DNA from 3 places in the Arthrobacter sp. zg-Y916 genome. Region 1 is predicted to be linked to each of the others. Evidence: predicted binding sites of a transcription regulator. Region 1 holds the regulator's gene; each other region holds the start of a gene.
The links. Region 1 encodes LexA, which represses DNA repair genes until DNA is damaged. Its sites were predicted from a motif close to TCGAACANNTGTTCGA; they were not measured.

Region 1 (6,961 bases):
GGAAACCAGCGTACCGCCTGCCGTCCGCGACACCACTCCCGATCCTGCCGAGAGCTGTACCTGCCGGACGGCGGGTTCCTGTGCCGCTGCCTCGGACACCACACCGGGGAGGGACGGGTCCGCGTAGCACGGTATCCATTCCCGCTGCTGGGCCAGCGCCCACATGGCCGGGCGCCGCACCACGAAGGTGACGTCGCTTCCGGGATCGATGACAAGCAGCTGGGCCTCTTCCGAGACTGCCGAGAGCGCGGCCCGAGGCGCATAGACGGCCACAGGACGGGCCTTGGGATGCCAGCGTGCCAGCGAATCGACGGAGGAGAACACCGGCAGCGCTTTCCGTCCGTCAGGTGCCGTCAGCGTCACCAGGGCAAGATCTGCTTCCTTGTCCGCTGCCAGCCCGTGGGCGGATTGTGCTTCCTCCCCCAGGGTCGCAACGATGGCCACGTATACCCGGGCAGTGGCGAGGGAGGCCACGACGTCAGCTTCGCTGCCCTCCCCCGAAACCAGTGCCGCCGCAGCGGCTGTGTAGCCCGGATCAGGCTGGCCGTCATCCTTGTCGAACTGGTGGAGGGGGTTGCCCTCCCCCTCCAAGCTGCGCCCGGCCCAAGGCTGTCCTGCAGAGTCTGCGGCACCGCCGGCCCCGGCGAGGGCGGCAGCGATGTGCCCGGGCAGTTCACGCTTGGCCATGGCTGCTAGCGCTCCGGGTGTCCTGCGACGTCGAAAGCCTGCGGAAGGGTGAAAGCTCCGGCGTACAGTGCCTTGCCCACAATGGTGCCTTCCAGGCCCAGCGGAACCAGTTCGCGCAGGGCCGCGAGGTCGTCGAGGCTGGAGATGCCGCCGGAAGCGACGACGGGGCGGTCGGTGCGTGCCAGCACGTCCCGAAGCAGATCCACGTTGGGGCCGCGGAGGGTCCCGTCCTTGGTGACGTCGGTAACGACATAACGCGGGCAGCCGGCGTCTTCCAGGCGGGCGAGGACTTCCCAGAGATCCCCGCCGTCCTTGGTCCAGCCGCGGGCAGCCAGCGTGGTGCCGCGGACATCAAGGCCGACGGCGATCGCCTCGCCGTAGCGGGCGATGGCGCTTGCGGTCCATTCCGGGTTTTCCAGGGCAGCAGTGCCCAGGTTTACGCGGCGCGCACCAAGTTCAAGTGCCTTTTCCAGCGAGGCGTCATCGCGGATGCCGCCGGACAGCTCCACCTTGATGTCGAGCTGCTCGACGACGCGCTTGAGCAGCGGCAGGTTGCTCCCGCGGCCGAAAGCTGCGTCCAGGTCAACCAGATGCACCCACTCGGCGCCGTCGTTCTGCCAGGCCATGGCGGCGTCGAGCGGGTCGCCGTAGCTGGTCTCGCTGCCGGCCTCGCCCTGGACCAGGCGTACGGCCTGGCCGTCAGCCACGTCGACGGCAGGGAGGAGTTCGAGAATGGGTGTTTCGATGAGCGGCATGGTTCTGCTTTCAGTAACGGTTCCGGCCTAGAGGCCGTAGGTGAGGAGGTAGGCACCGAGCAGGGACATCCCTGCCAGGACCCAGAAGCTGATGCTGACGAACCGGGGAAGACCCTGACGCCGGAAGGAGATTGCTCCACCGATCAGCAAGCCGGCGAGGCCCATGAGGACAACACTCCACATGGCCTACCCCAGGCCCTTCAGCCAGTTTTCGAGCAGGGCGGCGCCGGCGTCCCCGGACTTCTCCGGGTGGAACTGGGTCGCGCTGAGCGGCCCGTTCTCCACGGCTGCCACGAAGGGTCCACCATGATCTGCCCAGGTCACCAGAGGCGGCTGCATCGCCGGCTGGGTAACGTCGAAGTCCCACTTCTGCACGCCGTAGCTGTGCACGAAATAGAAGCGCTCATCCTCGATCCCGGCGAACAGCTTGGATCCCGCCGGGGCTTCCACGGTGTTCCAGCCCATGTGAGGCACGACGTCGGCGGCCAGGCGCTCAACAGTGCCGGGCCACTCGCCCATGCCCTGGGTGCGCACGCCGTGTTCCACGCCTTCCTCGAAGAAGACCTGCAATCCAACGCAGATGCCCAGGACCGGGCGTCCGCCGGCCACCCGGCGGCCGATCATCCGGAGCGCATCCACGTCCTTGAGACCCTGCATCACCGAGGCGAAAGCTCCGACACCGGGCACAAGCAGGCCGTCCGCCTCCAGCACGTCGGAGGACTTCGCGCTCAGCGTGACATTGGCGCCAACCCGTTCCAGGGCGCGCACTGCCGAGTGGATATTCCCGGACCCGTAGTCCAGGACCGTGACGTTGGGCCCGCTCACAGCGCCCCCTTCGTGGAGGGAATGCCCTCGACACGCGGATCCGGCTCAACGGCAGCGCGCAGTGCACGGGCGAAGGCCTTGAACTGCGCTTCGACGATGTGGTGCGGGTCGCGCCCGCCCAGAACGTTCATGTGCAGGCAGATCTGCGCGTGCAGGGTGATCGCTTCGAAGACGTGGCGGGTCAGGGAACCTGTGAAGTGCCCGCCGATCAGGTGGTATTCCTGGCCGGCCGGTTCGCCGGAGTGCACCAGGTACGGGCGGCCGGAAATGTCCACGACGGCGTTGGCGATCGCTTCGTCCAGGGGGACGGTGGCTTCACCGAAGCGGCGGATGCCCGCCTTGTTCCCCAGGGCGGTCTTCAGCGCCTCGCCGATGCTGATGGCCACATCTTCCACGGTGTGGTGGACATCGATGTGGGTGTCGCCCGTGGCCTTGACCGTGAGATCGACCAGCGAGTGCTTCGCCAGCGCGGTGAGCATGTGGTCGTAGAACGGAACCGACGTACTGATGTCAGAACGGCCGGTGCCGTCCAGATCCAGTTCTACGAGCACGGATGATTCGCTGGTGGTCCGCTCGAGGCGGGCGGTGCGGCCGGTGGCGGTCTCCACGGTCATGAAAGTTCCTTTGGAAGAAGTGAGGTCTGGTTACCAGTCTAGTGTTTCCCGGAGGGGGTTACCTCGCCGGGAGCAGCGGCTGCCTGCCGCCGCAACGACGGCGCTTTAGGCGCCGAGCAGCTCCCGCAGCCTGGTCAGGAAAGCCGTCGTTTCCGCTTCGGTGCCGGCCGTCACGCGAAGATGTCCGGGAATGCCGACGTCGCGGATCAGGACGCCCGCTTCGAGGAGTCCCTGCCAGATCCGCTTCGGGTCTTCCACTCCCCCGAAGAAGACGAAGTTGGCGTCTGATGCGGCAGGCTGCAGGCCGAGTTCGGTCAGCTCTGCGACAATCCGGTCACGCTGGACTTTGATGTCCTCAACGTTGGCCAGCAGTGCATCGGCGTGGGCCAGCGCTGCGTTGGCCGTGGCCTGTGTGACGGCCGAGAGATGGTAGGGAAGCCGGACGAGCCTCAGCGCATCCGTGACCTCGGGGGCAGCCGCCAGATACCCCAGCCGTGCGCCGGCCAGGGCGAATGCCTTGCTCATGGTCCGGGAGACAATCAGGCGTTCCCGGCCGGGAAGCAGTTCAAGGGCGCTGGGGGTGCCGGCGTGGGAGAACTCTGCATACGCCTCGTCCACGATCACGATCGCGTCGCTTGCGGTGCCGGCCTCGTAGACGGCCTCGACCACGTCCAGCCCAAGGGCGGTGCCGGTGGGATTGTTCGGGGTGCAGAGGAAGACGATGTTCGGTGCTGCTGCACGGACCTGTTCCGCGGCGGATTCGGCGGAGAGGGTAAAGTCCGCTGCTCTGTCGCCGGTGACGTAGCGGGTTCCCGTGCCGCTGGCGAGCAGCGGATACATGGAATAAGTGGGCGGAAAGCTCATCGCCGTGCGTCCGGGACCACCGAAGGCCTGCAGGATCTGCTGCAGTACCTCGTTTGATCCGTTGCCCGCCCAGATGTTCTCAATGCCCAGTCCGTGGCCCAGATAGCCGGCGAGGCGGGTGCGCAATTCGGTGAATTCACGGTCCGGGTAGCGGTTCAGCCCCGAGACGGCCCGCTGGACAGACGCAGTGATCGCGTCCTGCACCTCCTGCGGCAGGCCGTGGGTATTTTCGTTGACGTTCAGCAGGATGGGGACATCCAACTGCGGCGCACCGTAGGGCGTCAGCCCGCGGAGATCGTCGCGCAGGGGAAGGCGGTTCAGTTTTTCCAGCTGTTCAGTCACCAGTACAGCTTAAGGCGCACGCTGCCGGGGAGCAGAATCTGTGTAGCCCGGTGACGGGTCCCGGTGCCAGGACGACTCGGAACGCAGTTAGCCGGCGACCGGAATGTAGAGCTGGGCCCCTGCGGGAACCGTTGCGTCAGAGAGGTTGTTCAGCTCCATAATGTCGGCCACGACGGTCCGTGGATCCTGCTCCGGCGCATATTCGGCAGCCAGGCCCCAGAGGGTGTCACCCGTACTGACGCTCACCTGCTGGGTACGGGTCAGTTCTCCGCCGCCGCCTGCGGCCAGTGCGGGTGCCGTGAAGAACCCGGCGAACGTCAGCAGGGCGGCACCGCCGAACATGATCGGGGCGCCAATGAGGAGCAGGCGGCCCCGGCGCGTCAGGCGAAGCGGGGCGGGGGCTTGCTGTTCCACTGGCTGGTGGGCGGTGCGTGCTGCCGAGAGCTGGACTGTCATGGCAAAACCTTTCCGGAGCGGAGCCTGCCCGTACCGGTGCTGCTGCACCGGACCGGGCTGGTTCGAAACTGGGTTCGAACAGTTGGCGACCTTGAATCGAACATGTATTCGATTCGTTCTGTTCCTTTTCTAGCATCTATCTACGAACGATGTCGAGACTCACTCGAACAAATGTTTGAAAATGACCCTCCGCTCCCCTAGCGTGGATACCGGCGGCGTCACTTGTTTATCGTTCGGACTCAGGCAACCACCCGCCACTGACATTGCCGACATTGCCGCCCTCCGGTTCGCCGGAACACTCGAAGGGAAGCCGAAGTGCCCCGTAGGAACAACTCCGAAGGCAGGAGCGCTGCCGCGGCCGCCGCCGATGCCCCGCGGCCCCGGTCCCTGACTCCCCGGCAGACGAAAATCCTCGAAACGATCCAGGCGTCCGTCAGCACCAACGGCTATCCGCCCTCCATGCGCGAGATCGGTGACACGGTTGGCCTGGCCAGCCTTTCGAGCGTCACGCACCAGCTCAGCCAGCTGGAAAAGATGGGCTACATCCGCCGTGATCCCAAACGGCCCCGGGCCATGGAGATCCTTGTGCCCCTGCTCATGCACACCGAGCGGGGCACGGTTTCCGCCGCAGGCGATGCGTCAGCGCCCGCAGCCGATGCGCGAACGGCATCCAACGTCACGGAACTGACGACGGCGGTGGACACGGCAATGGTGCCGCTGGTCGGCAGGATCGCCGCCGGCGGTCCCATCCTCGCGGACCAGGTCGTGGAAGAAATGATCCCGCTGCCCCGGCAGCTGGTGGGGCACGGCGAGCTGTTCATGCTGCGCGTATCCGGAGACTCCATGGTGGACGCAGCCATCTGTGACGGCGACTGGGTAGTGGTCCGCCGCCAGCAGACGGCCGAGAACGGCGACATCGTCGCCGCGCTGCTGGACGATGAAGCCACCGTCAAGACATTCCGCCAGCGCAACGGCCACACTTGGCTGCTTCCGCAGAACACGCGCTACGAACCGATCATGGGAGACCACGCCACCATCATGGGCAAGGTCGTCTCGGTGATGCGTTCCCTCTAGGCATTCCGCACGGAAAAGCCCGCCCTTCGCTGTCTTCCAGCGAAGGGCGGGCTTTGTTCTTGTGCAAGGCCCGTCAGGACTTCACGCCCATGTTCTCCCCTGCCTGGGCCGCGCGCAGCCGTTCCAGGATGCCAAGCGCCACGGTACGGTCAGTGGTGCTCCAGAACGGCGGCAGTGCGGCACGCAGGAACCCGCCGTAGCGGGCAGTGGCCAGCCGTGAATCCAGGACGGCGACCATGCCGCGGTCCCCTGCTGCACGGATCAGGCGCCCGGCGCCCTGCGCGAGGCGAACGGCTGCGTGCGTCGCCGAGACCGTCATGAAGCCGTTGCCGCCTGCTTTGGCCACGGCACGGGTACGTGCCGTCATCAGCGGGTCATCGGGACGCGGGAACGGGATGCGGTCGATCACGACCAGGCGGCACGAGCCACCCGGAACGTCGACTCCCTGCCACAGGGACATGGTGCCGAACAGGCAGGTGGCGTCCTCCTCAGCGAACTGCTTGACCAGACCAGACATGGACGATTCCCCCTGGCACAGGATCGGAAAACCGACCTTGGGCCGCAGGGCAGCAGCGGCTTCTTCTGCGGCGCGCCGGGAGGAGAACAGCCCAAGCGCCCCTCCGCCGGAGGCCTTGAGCAGCGCTTCCAGTTCTTCCAGCTGCGCGGCGGACGTGCCGCGGTCGGGCTTGGGCAGGTCCTTGGCAACGTACAGGACGCCTTGCCGCGGGTAGTCAAAGGGACTGCCGACGTCGGATCCGGTCCATTGGGGTGCCGCTGCGCCCACGAGCCCCAGTCCGCCTGCCACCGGCCCGAACTCGGAACCAATCGCCAGGGTGGCTGACGTCAGGATGACGGTATGGCCGTCGAACAGCCCGTCGCGCAGCCGGCCGGCAACGGACAGCGGAGCGACATTCAGCGTGGCGGGCGCGTCGTCGTCGGGAGGCGAATAACCCTCCCCCGGAGAGAAGGTGCTCGGCCGGGACGCCCATACGACTTCACCGGCGTCCGGAGCGGACACCAGACGTTCACACACTTCCAGCACACCCATCAGGCGAGAGCGGGCCATCTGGCGCCCGCCGTCCCCGGCGTCTCCGCCCTCAGGCTTGGAATCGGAGAGCGCCACACGGCACGCTTCCCGGACCCGTCCGACGGCGAGTTCCTGCTCGCCGTTCAGGCCCGACGGCAGCAGGCCGGCCGGAACGCCTTCCATGGAGGCATCGAACGCGCGTCCGGCTGCTGCCAGCTCCTCCACCGAAGCGGAGGTGTGCTTGCGGGCGGCTGTCACCGCGGCGCTGATGAGGGTGCCGGAGAGCTGGCCGGTCACCGCTCCCGTCACCCGGTCCT
Region 2 (6,961 bases), on a different contig from region 1:
GTTCAGGCCGTCTTCGGAATCGATGGTCACTGCTTCGATGCCCTGGCCCGGGGCAAGGGGGGTGTCGAGGTCCTTCAGGACGCCGTCGACCCGCATCACGACTACCTCGCGGCGCTCAAAGAAGAGCTGAGCACCTGTGGTGCCAGTATCCACCGTGGTCTCTTCGCCGTCGACGATGAGGGTGAACTGTTCCGGCACTGACACGTTTGTCTCCTAGATTCGTTTGTGCTGGCACCTGCGCACGGGTTCGTCCGTGCGTCCAATGGCACGCCTTTACGATGTTATCCGCTGTGCTTGGGCCCCACCAACCTGCCGCGCTCATCCGGGGTTGGACTTACGGGCAGGGAAGCTGTGTCCGTAAGGTCCCAGGCCTGAAGCGCCTGCAGGCTCATCCCCCGGGCTCCCGTGCGGCGGGTGAGCCCCCGGATCAGCATCAGTTCGGTGCCAAAGAGCAGGGGGCCGGTCTTTTCCTGGGCTTCAGTGAAGAAGGTGCAGTCCACGCATCCCGTGCCGTCGTCGAGGCTGATGAACACCACGCGGCGCCCGCCGCGCATCGGCGGAGTCTGCGTGGCGACCCGGATGCCGGCCACCAGCACCTCCGTGCCGTTGCGCAGCTGCAGCAGCGATTCGGCTTTGGTCACGCCCAGGGCTGCCAGCAGCGGTTCATAGCTGTCCACCAGATGGGCGCTGACGTCGACGGCGAGCAGGTCCAGTTCGGTGCGGACCCGTTCAGGCAGTGTTGGTTCAGGCAGCCGGGGAACCAGGTTGGCCAGTTCCGTGTCCCCCAGCGGCAGGGACAGCTGGCCGGGAATGGGATCGTATTTCCGGGACCCGGATTTCCCGGTGGTCTCAGCAAGATGCTGCAGCAGGTCCGCCCGGCTGCCGCGGGACCCGGTCTCGCGGGTGAGCGAATCGAAGGCACCCAGCTGGGCCAGGCGCTGGAGTGACGGCCTGGACAATTTGGCGCGGGCCCGCAGGTCCGCCAGAGAGTCGAACGGCTGCCCGGCGGCGATCCTGCGGACTTCAGCGGCCGAGAGTCCGTAGATTCCCGCGAAGCTCAGCCGGATGCCCAGGCGTTCCGGCTGGCCCTTCCGGCCCGGGCCCGCGGGCACGGCCGGTACCCGTTCCACGCGGTACTGTTCTCCGCTGCGGTTGATGTCCAGCGGCAGGATCGGAATGCCCATCCTCCGGGCTTCGGCAACCAGCAGCCGCCGGGGATACATTCCGGGATCATGTTCGAAAATGCCGGCGAGGAAGGCTTCGGGGTGATGGGTCTTGAGCCAGGCGGACTGGTAGGTGGGAACCGCGAAGGCAGCACCGTGGGCTTTGCAGAATCCGAAGCTGCCGAAGGCCTTCAGCGTTTCCCAGACCTTGTCGATGGTCTCCGCGTCGTAGCCGCGTTTCTCCGCAGCCCGGCGGAAGAAGTCCTCCACCCCCGTTTCGGCGTCGGGATTTCCCAGCAGCCGGCGCAGTTCGTCTGCCTTGGCCAGTCCGCAGCCGGTGAACACGTCGAAGGTCCGCAGGACCTGTTCGTGGAAAACTGTCACTCCGTGGGTTTCGGCCAGCACCGGGCGCAGCGATTCATGCGGGTATTCCTCCGGTGACCAGCCGTGGCGGTGTTCCAGGAACGGACGGACCATGTCCGATTTCATGGGACCGGGCCGGAAGAGTGAAATGTCGATGATCAGGTCGTTGAATTCGCGCGGCGCCATTTTTCCCACCAGTTCGCGCTGGCCCGGGGACTCGATCTGGAAGCAGCCCAGTGTGTGCGTGCTGCAGATCAGGTCATAGGTGGGTTCGTCATCCAGCGGCACGGCATCCAGGTCGATCCGCCCGTTGTCGGCTATCCAGGCCGGAAGGCTTCCGTCCGCAGCAGGCGGGTGCGCGCCCGCAGCTGCCACTTCCTCCCTGCCCGGGTGGATCCGGATGATCTCCTTCAGCGCGAACGCCATGGCCGACTGCATGCGGACGCCCAGCACGTCGAGCTTGAGCATACCCATCGGATCCATGTCGTGCTTGTCGAACTGGGACATGGGAAGGCCCAGGCCGCTGGGCTGCACGGGGGTGCGGTCCAGCAGGGATGTATCTCCCAGGATGACCCCGCACGGATGCATGGAGATGTGCCGGGGCAGCCGGTCCAGCCGCTCCGTGAGGTCCACCAGCAGATCCAACTGGCGGTTCTGCTGGACTGCCTCGGCAACGTCCCGCAGTTCGGGTTTCTCTGCGAGCGCCTCACGGAAGTGGCTGGCCGAGAAGCGCCACAGAGCCTTCGCGACGGCGCCGACCTCCTCTTCGGGAAGGCCCAGGGCCATGCCGGCATCGCGCACCGCCCCGCGTGCCCGGTATCCGTTCTGCATGCTCATCAGGGTCACCCGCTGCGCGCCGAAGCGTTCGAAGATGCGGTGGTAGACGTTGTGCCGTTCGGCGCTTTCCACGTCAATGTCGATGTCCGGCAGCGTGGAGCGGTCCCGGGAGAGGAACCGTTCGAAGATGAGGTCGTGGGCCAGCGGGTTCACGTGGCTGACCCCGAGCAGGTAGTTCACCAGGGAGGAGGCTCCGGAACCACGGGCTGCTGCCCGCACCCCCATTTCCCGAATCATCGTGGAGACTTCGGCGACGGTCAGGAAGTAGGACGCGAAACCTAGCCGTTCGATAATGCCCAGCTCGTGTTCGAGCCGGTTGCGCATGGCCGCTTCCGCGGTGGAATCCAGATGCCCGAAGCGCCTGCCGATGCCGGCTTCGCAGCGTCCGCGCAGCTCAAGGCCCGGTTCGGTATCGATCCCGATGACCGAGGCCTCCGGCACCACCGGCTGCTTCCATCCCATGTCCGACGCCGGGTCGATGCGGCAGGAATCGGCGAGCGCCTCCGTGGCGGCGAGCAGTTTCGCCGCACCGGAACGCCCGTAACCGGCTTCGTGGCTGATTTCCGCTGCGAGCGCGGCCATCTGTTTCCCGGACTTCAGCCAGCCCTGGCCGTTGGGCTGCAGGTCTGCCAGCTGCCCCATGGAGGTCAGGGCACGGGCGGCGTCGAGCACGTCTGCGGTAGCTGCTCCGTCTTCATCCACATAGCGCACTGCGTTGGTCAGCACTGCGGGAATGTTCATCTCATCGGAGAGCCGGAGCAACCGTACTGCGTGGGCCAGGCTGAGGTTTACCCCCGGGGCGCTGAGGTGGGTGACCACCTCCACGGCGAGCGCAGCACGCGGCACAACCGCCAGCCAGCGGCGAAAGAGAGTGCGCGCGACGGCGTAGCTGCGGCTGCGCATGGCACGTCCGACGTCGGAATAGGGGCCCACCAGGACAGTGAGCAGCGGTTCCCCGTCCTTCCCGGCTGACCGGGAGGCAAGCTGTTCCAGTGTGATCCCGGCCGGCCTGCCGGCCCTGCCGCGGGAAGGCGACGTGCCTGCATGTGCATCGGAGATCAGCCGGCACAGCGCATGGTATCCGGCGCCGCGGTTGTGCCCGTGGGCCAGGATCACCACCCTCCCGGTGACGGCGGCATCTTTGCCTTCACTGTCCAGGATGGCGAGGTCCACCCCGACGACCGGGTCGATTCCGGCATCCATGCAGGCGCGCAGGTGTTTGACCGTGCCGTACAGGCCGTCCCTGTCGGTGCAGGCCAGCGCGTCAGCGCCGTCGGCTGCGGCGGCCCGGGCCAGTTCATCCGGCCAGGACGTGCCGTAGTGGGCGCTGAACGCGGTGGCGGCGTGGAGATGGGTGAAGCTCATGGCAGCAGGACGCTAGGCACTTTCCCGCAGGGCGTCATGGATCCGGATCAGCCGCCAGGTGCTGGAGGCAGTCTGCCTGGAAATATCCAGGGTGCGCAGTACGGAGCGGGGGTTCAGGCGTGCCTGCACCCGCCAGATCTCCGAGTCCACCAGCCCGGCCCCGTGTCCGCGTTCTGCCCGGGGTTCTTCCTCCCACCAGCTGCGGCGCTCATACCAGCGCACCGGATTGGCTGCGACCTTGTAGGTCCTCCCCTGCCAGGTAAGCCGCAGCGGGATGCCCGCCGGGGAGCAAACCACCTCTATTGCTTCGCTGAAAAGTCCCACGGCTGCCCCTCCACGTGCCTAGGCCAGGCTAAAATACCTGACTGAAAACATTCGAACATATATTCGAACTCCAGTGTACGGCTCCAGTCTGACAATGGGCACGGCGGTGCCTAGGAACCTGGTGGGAGTCCTGCGCCCGGTTCACTCCGACGCCGCCTCAACCCGGGACTGCGTCGAAAGCGGTATCTCCTCAATGAACAGGCACAGCACTCCGCCGGCGGCCACGATGGGCACGCTGAGCAGGAAAATCGGCGGCATGGCCTGCCCGAAGGCTGAAGCGATCACTTCCTGGGCCTGCGGCGGCAGGCTCTGCAGCAGGGCCGGTGTCAGCGAGTTGATGCTCCCTCCGGGAATGGCGTCCGCGGACCCGGCGGGGGCGCCGGACAGCTGGTCCGTCAGCTGGCTCACGAAGATGGACCCGAACGCTGCAATGCCGAAGGACGCGCCGATCTGGCGGAAGTAGTTGGCTGAGGAGATCGCCGTTCCCATGGTCCGCGGCGGCACGCTGTTCTGCACAACCAGGACGAGGTTCTGCAGCAGCGCCCCGATTCCCATGCCCAGGACCGCCATCCCCACGGCCGTGAACCAGTAGGGGGTCTCGGCCGAAATGCGGGAAAGCAGCAGCAGCCCGCAGATCACCACGGCGCACCCCGCAACGGGGTAGATCTTGTACCGGCCGGTGCGCGAAATCAGCTGGCCGGTACCAATGGAGGTCAGCAGCAGCCCTCCCATCATCGGCAGCATCATGAGGCCGGACTGCGTGGCACTGGCCCCGCCCACCATCTGCAGGAAAGTAGGCAGGTAGGAAATGGTGGAGAACATGGCAATTCCGACGGCGATACCCGCCAGCACCGGCACCAGGAAGTTCCGCATCCGGAACAGGCCCAGAGGCAGGATCGGTTCCGAGGCCCGGGATTCCGCCCACACGAAGGCGCCCCCGGCCAGCAGGGCAGCAGCGGAGAGGCCCAGGATCTGCGGGCTGGACCATTCATAGGTTGTCCCGCCCCAGCTGGTCACCAGGATCAGCGCGGTTGAAGCCGCCGCCAGCAGCGCCGCTCCCAGGTAGTCCAGGCGCGGCCGCACCCCGCTGTGCCGCGGCAGGTGCAGGGAGGTGATGACCACGGCGAGCGCCACCGCGCCGATGGGCACGTTGATGTAGAAGACCCACCGCCAGGACCAGGAATCGGTGATCCAGCCGCCCAGCAGCGGCCCGCCGACTGAGGCCAGCCCGAACGCGGCACCGATCAGGCCCATGTACCGTCCGCGTTCCCGCGGGGAGACCAGGTCCCCGATGATCGCCTGCGCCCCAATCATCAGCCCGCCGCCGCCAATGCCCTGCAGGGCCCGGAAGGCGATCAGCTGGCCCATGCTCTGCGACAGGCCCGAAAGCACCGACCCCAGCAGGAACACGGCAATCGCGAAGATGAAGATGTTCTTGCGGCCGAACAAGTCACCGAGCTTGCCGTAGATGGGCAGTCCGATCGTCGCGGCCAGGATGTAGGCGGTAACTACCCAGGACAGGTGCTCCAGCCCGTTCAGGTCCCCCACGATGGTCGGCAGGGCCGTGGCTACGATGGTCTGGTCCAGTGCTGCGAGCAGGACCGAGAGGACAAGGCCGGTGAAAACCAGTATCCGGCCCCGCCGCGCGCCTTCGCCGGCCGGTTCCCCGGGTGCTTCCCCGGGGGTTCCCGATCCGGGTGCACCGGGCCCTGTCTCCCGGCCGGGAGCTGCGGACATTGCCGATCCGGGTGCCTCCTGGCCGGAGTCACGCCCTCCCGCAGGACGTGCCCCCGGGCTTGCCGCCGAGCGGGGCTCTATCCAGGGTGTTCGGCCTGCCGAGCCTGTTAAGCCTGCCCGGATGGCACCCTCCCGGGCGGCTGCCTGCCGTTCCTCCGGCGTTTTACGGTGCCGGGGTTTCCTGGGCCTCCCTGCCCGGTCGGTCCGCAGCGGAACAGCCGGGGAGCCGGCAGGGACCTGGGCCGCGTGCCTGGGGTGCCCGTGTACGCCGGAAACTTCAGTGCCGCCGTCGCGGGCCGGGACTGCCGGGTGTGCACCGGGGCGGACCATCAGCGTTTTGCCTCCCCGCCGAGCTGCACGTTTGCCTCTGTGGCCAGGGGAATCTGCCGGATAAAAAGTGTCAGCACGAACGCCGCTCCCAGTGCGGGGATTCCGAGCAGGAAGATCGGCGGCAGGGCGGTTGCAAAGGCATCGGCGATGAAGTCCCGTGCCGGGGCCGGCAGCGCCTTCAGCTGCTCGGGGCTGATGGAGTTCACTCCCCTGCTGGTCACCCCGCGCACGGCATCAGGGGCGTTGGCCACCTCATCGTTGAGCCGGGAGATAAACACGGAGCCGTAGATGGCGATTCCCAGCGTTCCGCCGATTTGCCGGAAGTAGTTCGCGGAGGAGACCCCTGTGCCCATGTTCCGGGGCGGAACACTGTTCTGCACAATCAGCACCAGGTTCTGCATCAGCGCGCCAATTCCCAGGCCGAGTACGAACATGCCCAGGGCAGTGAACCAGTACGGCGTTTCCGCGGAGATGCGTGAGAGCAGCAGCAGCCCCAGGATCATCACCAGCGATCCCAGGACCGGATAGCTCTTGTAGTGTCCGGTGCGGGAGATGAGCTGGCCGGTCCCGATGGAACTGAGCAGCAGGCCGGCAGTCATCGGCAGCATCATCAGCCCCGAGTCAGTGGCGCTGGCTCCGTTGACCATCTGGAGGAAGGTAGGCAGGTAGGAGATGCTGCCGAACATCGCCAGCCCGACGGCGAGCCCCACCAGCGTGCACACCACGAAGTTGCGGATCCTGAACAGCCGCAGGGGAAGGATCGGCTCGGCAGCCCGCAGCTCCACCGGGATGAACACGGCAATAGCAATGAGGGCTGCCGCGCCCAGGCCAAGGATGGTCGG
Region 3 (6,961 bases), on a different contig from region 1:
ACAAACAAGCACGGCATGGGAACCCACATCCTGCTCTTCCAGGCGTTTATGGTCACGGCCCTGGGTGTTGTCTACGTGGTCCTGCCGTCGGTTCAGGCGGCTTACCAGATCCTGAGCCAGCTGACCGTGATCCTGTACCTGGTCATGTACCTGCTGATGTTCGCTGCCGCCATCTACCTGCGCTACAGCCAGCCGAACCGGCCCCGCCCCTACCGGGTGCCCGGCGGCGACATTGGGATGTGGCTGATTGGCGGCGTCGGGTTCCTGGGATCGCTGATGGCATTCGTCTTCAGCTTTATTCCGCCAGACCAGATCTCCGTGGGATCCCCGGAAACCTACGTGGGCATCCTCGTTGGCGGCGCGGTGCTGCTGATCATCCTTCCCATGGTCATTTACGCGTTCCGGAAGCCGCACTGGAAGGATCCGCAGACGGAGTTTGTGCCTTTCACCTGGCAGCTGGAACACAAGCATCCGGGGACAGTCAACGAATCCTCGACTGCCACCGCCGAGCTGTCCGAAAAGTGGGAGCAGTCTTTTGACGCCACCACAGAAGGCGGAGCCGCAGCCGGCGCAAGTCCCGGCACAACAGCCGGGAAGCATTCCGGAAAGCCTTCGGCAGCCGGTGCGGGGTCCCGGGGAACGGAGCAGGGAGGGCGCACCAGGGCGCACCGGCCGCGGCCCGGCCCGGCAGCAGGCGGGAGTACAGCGGTATGAAAGTCGACAGCTCAGCGGTCCAGGCTGCCGTAAACGCTGCCCACCGTGACTTCAGGCCGGACCAGGGCGGAGAGAATGCCAGCTACATTCCCTATCTCGCCTCGGTGAATCCTGCCCTGTTCGGCATCAGCGTAGTGACCGTCGACGGCGAGGTGTTCGAAACCGGCGACTCAAACTTCGAGTTCGCCCTGGAGTCAATTTCCAAAGTTTTTTCCATGGCCCGGGCCATGGATGAAGTGGGACTGCCCCAGTTCCACGACAAGGTGGGTGCGGACCCCACCGGAGAACCGTTCAACTCGGTAATCGCCGTAGCCCTCCATGGAGACAAACCCCTCTCGCCGCTGGTCAACGCCGGAGCCATGTCCACGGTGTCACTCATCCCGGCCGGAAGCGCAGAAGAGCGCTGGCAGAAGATCCTGGCCACCCAGTCTGCGTTCGCGGGCCGGGAGATCAAGATGAGCGATGCCGTGAATAACTCGGAGCAGTCCACCAACTTCCATAACCGTGCCATCGCGTGGCTGCTCTACTCGGGCGGGACGATGTACTCGGATCCGATGGAAGCCTGTGACGTGTACACGCGTCAGTGCTCCACCCTGGTGACCGCGGTTGATCTGGCCACCATGGGGGCGACCATCGCCGCCCGCGGTACCAACCCCGTCACGAAGAAGGCTGCCATCTCCCACCCGGATATTGTTCCGCCCATGCTGGCGGAGATGACCATGGAAGGGCTTTACACCGCCTCCGGCGACTGGGCCTACCGGGTGGGCCTGCCGGGTAAATCGGGCGTGGGCGGAGGTGTCCTCGCGGTCATGCCCGGGGTCCTGGCCATCGCGGCGTTCTCCCCGCCCCTGGACGCCGCAGGCAACAGCGTGCGCGCACGCAAGGCCGTGGCGCAGATTGCCTCGGCCCTGAACCTGAACCTGTACAGCGCCTCGGATTACGCCTCAGCGTAAAGGGACAGGCGAATCCGGATGAGACCGGACTGCGGTGGAGGTTGGCGAACGGGCCTCCGCCGCAGTTCGCTGCCCGGCGCGGAAGCGCGGAAGCGCGGAACATGGCCGGTACCCTGGCCGCCGGGGCTAGCCCGTAACCCGGATTCCGTAGTCCGCGGAGATGGCAGCAGCAGCGTCCCTCAGCCGGGGCAGCACCGTCTCGCTCAGGGCCGGGCCCGTGGGGTTCCGGTGGTGCAGGGAGACATTCGCGGCGGCCACGACTGCGTTCCCCTGATGGATGGGAACTGCCACTCCGCTCAGGCCTTCCTCATACTCTTCAAGAACAACGGACCAGCCGCGTTGGCGCACGCCGTCGATTTCATCCAGCAGCGCCGCCCGGTCCCACAGTGTGTTGGGCGTGTAGGGACGCAGGTCGGACCGGTCCAGCCGGGACTCCATGTCTTCAGGCTCAAGGGCGGCGAGGAGCACCCGGCCCATGGAAGTCGCCCATGCCGGAAACCGCGTACCCACATGCACCGCAACGCTGACCAGCCGCGGGGATGTGATCCGGGCAACGTAGACGATGTGTTCTCCGTCAAGGATGCAGATCGACGCCGTCTCCTGCAGATCCGCCGAGAGGGTTTTCAGGTGCGGTTCCGCAAGGGCCGGGAGAGTGAGGCTCGAAAGGAAAGCAGAGCCGATGTTCAATGAACGCGGAGCCAGCTGATAGCGTGCGCCGTCCCCGGACAGGTAGCCAAGGTCTGCCAGCGTGAGCAGGAACCGCCGTGCCGCGGCACGGCTCAGGTCGGCAGCGGCCGCAACCTCGCTCACGCTCAGCCGGGGAGACTCTGCCGTGAAGGCACCAAGGACGGCAAAGGTCTTCTCGACCGACTTTACGTACCAGGCCTGACTGCTGCGCACCACGTCCCCCTGCCCTCCTGCCCCCGCTCCGGGCGCCGAGCACGATCCTACCCGACGAGCAGGCTAAGGGCGGGCATCCCTGCAGGTCAGGCGCGGGACCCCTGATATTGTGCCGCAAGCCGGACGGGTGCGTTCGGCGCGCCGTATCCTTCATAGCCGGTCCGGCGTTCCACGACTTCGAAGAACACGTTGCCGATCGTGGCGGTATAGAAATGCAGGAACTCGCCGTCGGCGTCCCGGTCGTACAGCAGGTTCAGCTCCCTGAGCGTTGCCAGGAACGCCTGGTCCAGCCCGAAACGGGCTTCCAGGTCTTCGTAGTAGTTCTCCGGAACCGGGAGGAACTCCAGGCCGCGGGCGACGGCGGTGCGGGCGACGCTGACGAGGTCGCTGCAGGCGAACGCCACGTGCTGCGGATACCCGGAACCGTCGCCGGCACCGTCGAACACCAGCGGTGCAATGTTCAGTGCGATCCGGACAGCCCCGTCTGAGCTGTGCATCACCTGGCTCCGAACCAGGCCCATGGGGCTGGGCACCTCCACACTGGGACGGGGAGAGAGGGCAAGGGTTGATTCGTAGAACAGCACGGCTTCGTCGAAGTGCTGCCAGGGCTGGGAGAGGTTGACGTGGTCAATCGCGGTGATGCTGCCGGGAGCCGGAACGGTGGTGCCGCCGCCGAACTCGCTCATCCAGCCCGGGCCCGCGGGCTCAGCCTGGCACAGGAAGATTTCGGTGCCGTCCGGCGCGGCGACGACTTGGAGCACTTCCTCGTTCGCCTGGCTGCGGCGGGTCACAGGGGTCGCTTTGAGCTGCAGCGCGCGTGATGCCGCGGCAGGTGCGTCAGGAACATCCAGCCCCACCGCGGAGATGCCCGGGGACATTCCGTCGGCCTGCTGGCTGTTGATGATCATCCGGACGCCGTTTTGGGCCCAGAGTTCCACCTGCTTGGTGCGGTGCTGTCCCAGGCTGGTAAATCCGAGCTGGTAGAGCAGTGTCCGGATATGCTCCGGGTCGCCTGCCTTCACCTCGGCGAAATTGAATCCGAGCGGTTCGCCCACGCCAGGGAGCGTGGCCAGCTCCATGGTGCCGAGTCCGTTGCCTTCCTCCTGCAGGTGGATCGAGGTCCGCTCGGCCAGCCTGATCAGGGAACGCATGGCGTCGACGGCCGTCCGTTCTTCGGCGGCCTGCCGGAAGACGTCGTTGAAGATCTCCAGCGAAACCGGTCCGTCATACCCGCTCCGGACCAGATGGCCCATGAACCGCACGAGGTCGAACGCGCCTTCTCCCGGGAATACCCGGTAATGGCGGCTCCAGGACAGCACGTCCATGGAAAGTTCGGGCGCATCCGCCAGCTGCACAAAGAAAATCTTCTCAGCGGGGATCTTTTCGATTGCTTCCGGATCCCACCTGCGGGAAAGGATGTGGAAACTGTCCAGGCACGTGCCCACGTTGGGGTGGTCTGCCATTTCGACGATGCGCCAGGCATGCTCAAAGTCGCTGACGAACCGTCCCCAGGCCAGGGCCTCATACGCCAGGCGGATCCCGTAACGCGCGGCCACCTCGCCCATGCGCCGCAGCTGGGCCGCGGCAACGGCGTCGTCATCGACAGTGGCCGTGGCCACGTTGCTGCAGACCAGCATGGTGTCGATTCCCATCCGGTTCATCAGCCGGAACTTGGCTTCGGCGCGGCGGAGGTTCTCCGCCAGCAGGTCCTCGGTCACCCCTTCGAAGTCCCTGAAGGGCTGGTAGAGGTCCAGCGTCAGTCCCAGGCCGGCGGCCAGGCTGCGGATCTGCTCAGGGCTGGAGGGGCTCACCACCAGGTCCTGTTCGAAGATCTCCACGCCGTCGAAACCGGCTGCCGCGCAGGCGCGCAGTTTGTCTTCCAGGGTGCCGCTGAGGCAGACCGTGGCAATAGAGGTGCGCATGGAGTCCTTTCGAAGGCGGCTCAGCGGCCGCTGTTGACCAGTTCCAGGAAGTGGGCCCGCATGCGGGCAGCGTCAGGTTCTACTCCGGAGATGAGCCGGAAGGCATCCACAGCCTGCCCCACCGCCATGTGCCCGCCGTCGAGCACCCTGCAGCCGCGGGCCTCAGCCGCGTCAACCAGCTGTGTGCGGACGGGACGGTAGATCACGTCCGCCACCCAGCTCTCCGGACGGAGCAGTTCCGGGTCCAGCGGCAGGCCGGGATGCGAGTGCATTCCCACAGGTGTTGCCTGCACGAATCCGTCTGCCGAGGACAGGGCCGGCCCAAGATCTTCACGGCTCCCCGGGCGGACAACCGCATCAGGGAAGAGAGCGGCAAGGGCTGCGGCGCGTTCACGCGTCCGCTCCGGATCCAGGTCGATCAGGGTCAGTTCCCGCGTTCCGGCCTTCAGCAGGGCGTAGGCAACTGCAGCACCGGCGCCTCCGGCTCCCAGCTGTACCACTGCATCCAGTGCAGCATCCGGCAGTCCCTGGGCCAGGGCGGTGGCAAACCCGGAGTAATCCGTGTTGTGGCCGATGAACCGTCCGTCCTGGATCAGGACAGTGTTCACTGCTCCCAGCCGGGCGGCGTCCTCGGAAACCTCGTCCAGGTGCTCCAGGACCAGCTGCTTGCACGGGTGCGTAATGTTAAATGCGTTGAAGCCGAGATCCCGCCCGTAGCGCAAAAGGTCTCCGACGTCGGCGGCGGAACGGCCGTTCACGGCGAGATCCACCGGCCGGTACAGATAGTGAAGCCCGCACGCTGCTGCTTCCCGTTCATGCATGGGCGGAGTCAGCGATGCGGTGATCCCGTCGCCAATCAATCCGACGAGCAGGGATTCAGTGATGGTGCTCAAGTGGTTCTCCCTTCGGCGCCCGTACGCCGGGCAACGCCAACGGTACCGGCTGTTCACATTTTGCACAATTGTGCGTACAGCGCACATATGGCTTGCGTCTCACTACCCGCCGGTATAACTTGTGGTGTTCGCATGTAAAACAATCGTGCGTTTTACGCACACATCACTACCTGGAGGCCCCATGAGCGCTGTGCCCGCACAGACCGCTTCAGCCACCGCAAAGACCCCGAAGAAGGCCGCCGCGGCAAGCTTCATGGGCAGCGCGGTCGAGTACTACGACTTCTTCATCTTTGGCACTGCGGCATCGCTGATCTTCCCGCACGTCTTCTTCCCGGACGCGGATGCACAGGCGAGCATCATGTCGCTCGCCACCTTCGGTTTCGCCTATATCGCCCGTCCCGTCGGCGCGGTCATCCTGGGCCATTTCGGCGACCGTGTCGGCCGCCAGAAAATCCTGATGTTCACCCTGATCCTCATGGGTGCCTCTACGTTCCTCATCGGCTGCCTGCCGAGCTTCAGCACCATCGGCTGGTGGGCGCCCACGCTCCTGGTCCTCTGCCGCCTGGCCCAGGGCCTCTCTGCTGCCGGAGAGCAGGCCGGCGCCAGCTCCATGACCCTGGAGCACGCGCCTGACGGCCGCCGTGCGTTCTTCACCTCCTGGACCCTCACCGGCACCCAGGGCGGCCAGATCCTCGCTGCCATGGTCTTCATCCCGGTCATGGCACTGCCGGACGACATCAAGTACAGCATCGGCTGGCGCATCCCGTTCTGGCTCAGCGCCGTCGTCGTGATTGTGACGTTCTTTATCCGCCGCACCCTGCACGAGACGCCGACCTTCCAGGAAGCCAAGGCCAACAACGAGATTTCCAAGCTTCCCGTCGGCGACCTGCTGAAGCACCACTGGCGCGACGTGCTGCGCGTTATCTGCTGCGCCTTCATCGCCGCAGTCTCCACTGTCTACGGCACCCTGGCCATCAAGTACGGCACCGAGGTGGGCAATGTTGACGCCACCATCACGCTGTGGCTGGTCGTCGCAGGCAACATCGCCGCATTGTTCACCCAGCCGCTGTTCGGCATGGCGGCGGACCGCTTCGGCCGGAAACCGGTGTTCATCTACGGCGCCCTGTCCAGCGCGATCGTGATGCCGTTCTACCTGCTCTCCATGGAATCCGGTAACTCGCTGCTGCAGTTCACCCTCTCCGTGGTGGTCTTCGGCTGCGGTTACGCCGCTGCGAACGCGGTCTGGCCGTCCTTCTACGCTGAAATGTTCAGCGCCAAGGTCCGCTTCTCCGGCCTGGCCATCGGCACCCAGCTCGGCTTCCTCATGGCCGGCTTCGCGCCGTCCATCGTGGCTGCCCTGGGCGGCCTGCAGCCCGGCGGCTGGGTCGTGATCAGCTGGTTCACCGCAGCTATCTGCCTGATCGCCACCATTTCAGCCCTGACCGCAAAGGAGTCCTTCCGGACCCCGACGGCGGAGCTCGGCAAGCGCTGAGTCATCCACCAGAAACGGGCGGGCCCCCCCGCCAGCGGTGGGCGGGCGGGGCGGTTTTTTTTTGAGGCCGGGGCCCCCCCCCGCCGG

Region 2: LOC59_RS08390 (DUF6504 family protein) is a predicted target of LexA. The motif match lies at 4,104-4,119, and genes of this name have one in related genera.
Region 3: LOC59_RS07030 (shikimate dehydrogenase) is a predicted target of LexA. The motif match lies at 5,518-5,533, and genes of this name have one in related genera.

Annotation. Positions count from the first base shown of each region.
Region 1 is NZ_JAJJOD010000005.1:37,104-44,064, forward strand. It holds gene LOC59_RS09690 (SseB family protein) at 1-687, opposite strand, end outside; gene priA (bifunctional 1-(5-phosphoribosyl)-5-((5-phosphoribosylamino)methylideneamino)imidazole-4-carboxamide isomerase/phosphoribosylanthranilate isomerase PriA) at 693-1,442, opposite strand; gene LOC59_RS09700 (hypothetical protein) at 1,470-1,625, opposite strand; gene hisH (imidazole glycerol phosphate synthase subunit HisH) at 1,629-2,267, opposite strand; gene hisB (imidazoleglycerol-phosphate dehydratase HisB) at 2,264-2,881, opposite strand; gene LOC59_RS09715 (histidinol-phosphate transaminase) at 2,987-4,087, opposite strand; gene LOC59_RS09720 (LysM peptidoglycan-binding domain-containing protein) at 4,175-4,543, opposite strand; gene lexA (transcriptional repressor LexA) at 4,931-5,617, shown strand; gene LOC59_RS09730 (ATP-dependent DNA helicase) at 5,691-6,961, opposite strand, start outside.
Region 2 is NZ_JAJJOD010000004.1:4,159-11,119, forward strand. It holds gene thrS (threonine--tRNA ligase) at 1-204, opposite strand, end outside; gene LOC59_RS08385 (DNA polymerase III subunit alpha) at 282-3,728, opposite strand; gene LOC59_RS08390 (DUF6504 family protein) at 3,741-4,052, opposite strand; gene LOC59_RS08395 (MDR family MFS transporter) at 4,194-5,789, opposite strand; gene LOC59_RS08400 (MDR family MFS transporter) at 6,119-6,961, opposite strand, start outside.
Region 3 is NZ_JAJJOD010000003.1:1-6,961, reverse strand. It holds gene gadC (putative glutamine/gamma-aminobutyrate antiporter GadC) at 1-714, shown strand, start outside; gene glsA (glutaminase A) at 711-1,667, shown strand; gene LOC59_RS07040 (IclR family transcriptional regulator domain-containing protein) at 1,794-2,570, opposite strand; gene LOC59_RS07035 (bifunctional sugar phosphate isomerase/epimerase/4-hydroxyphenylpyruvate dioxygenase family protein) at 2,654-4,489, opposite strand; gene LOC59_RS07030 (shikimate dehydrogenase) at 4,510-5,382, opposite strand; gene LOC59_RS07025 (MFS transporter) at 5,564-6,874, shown strand.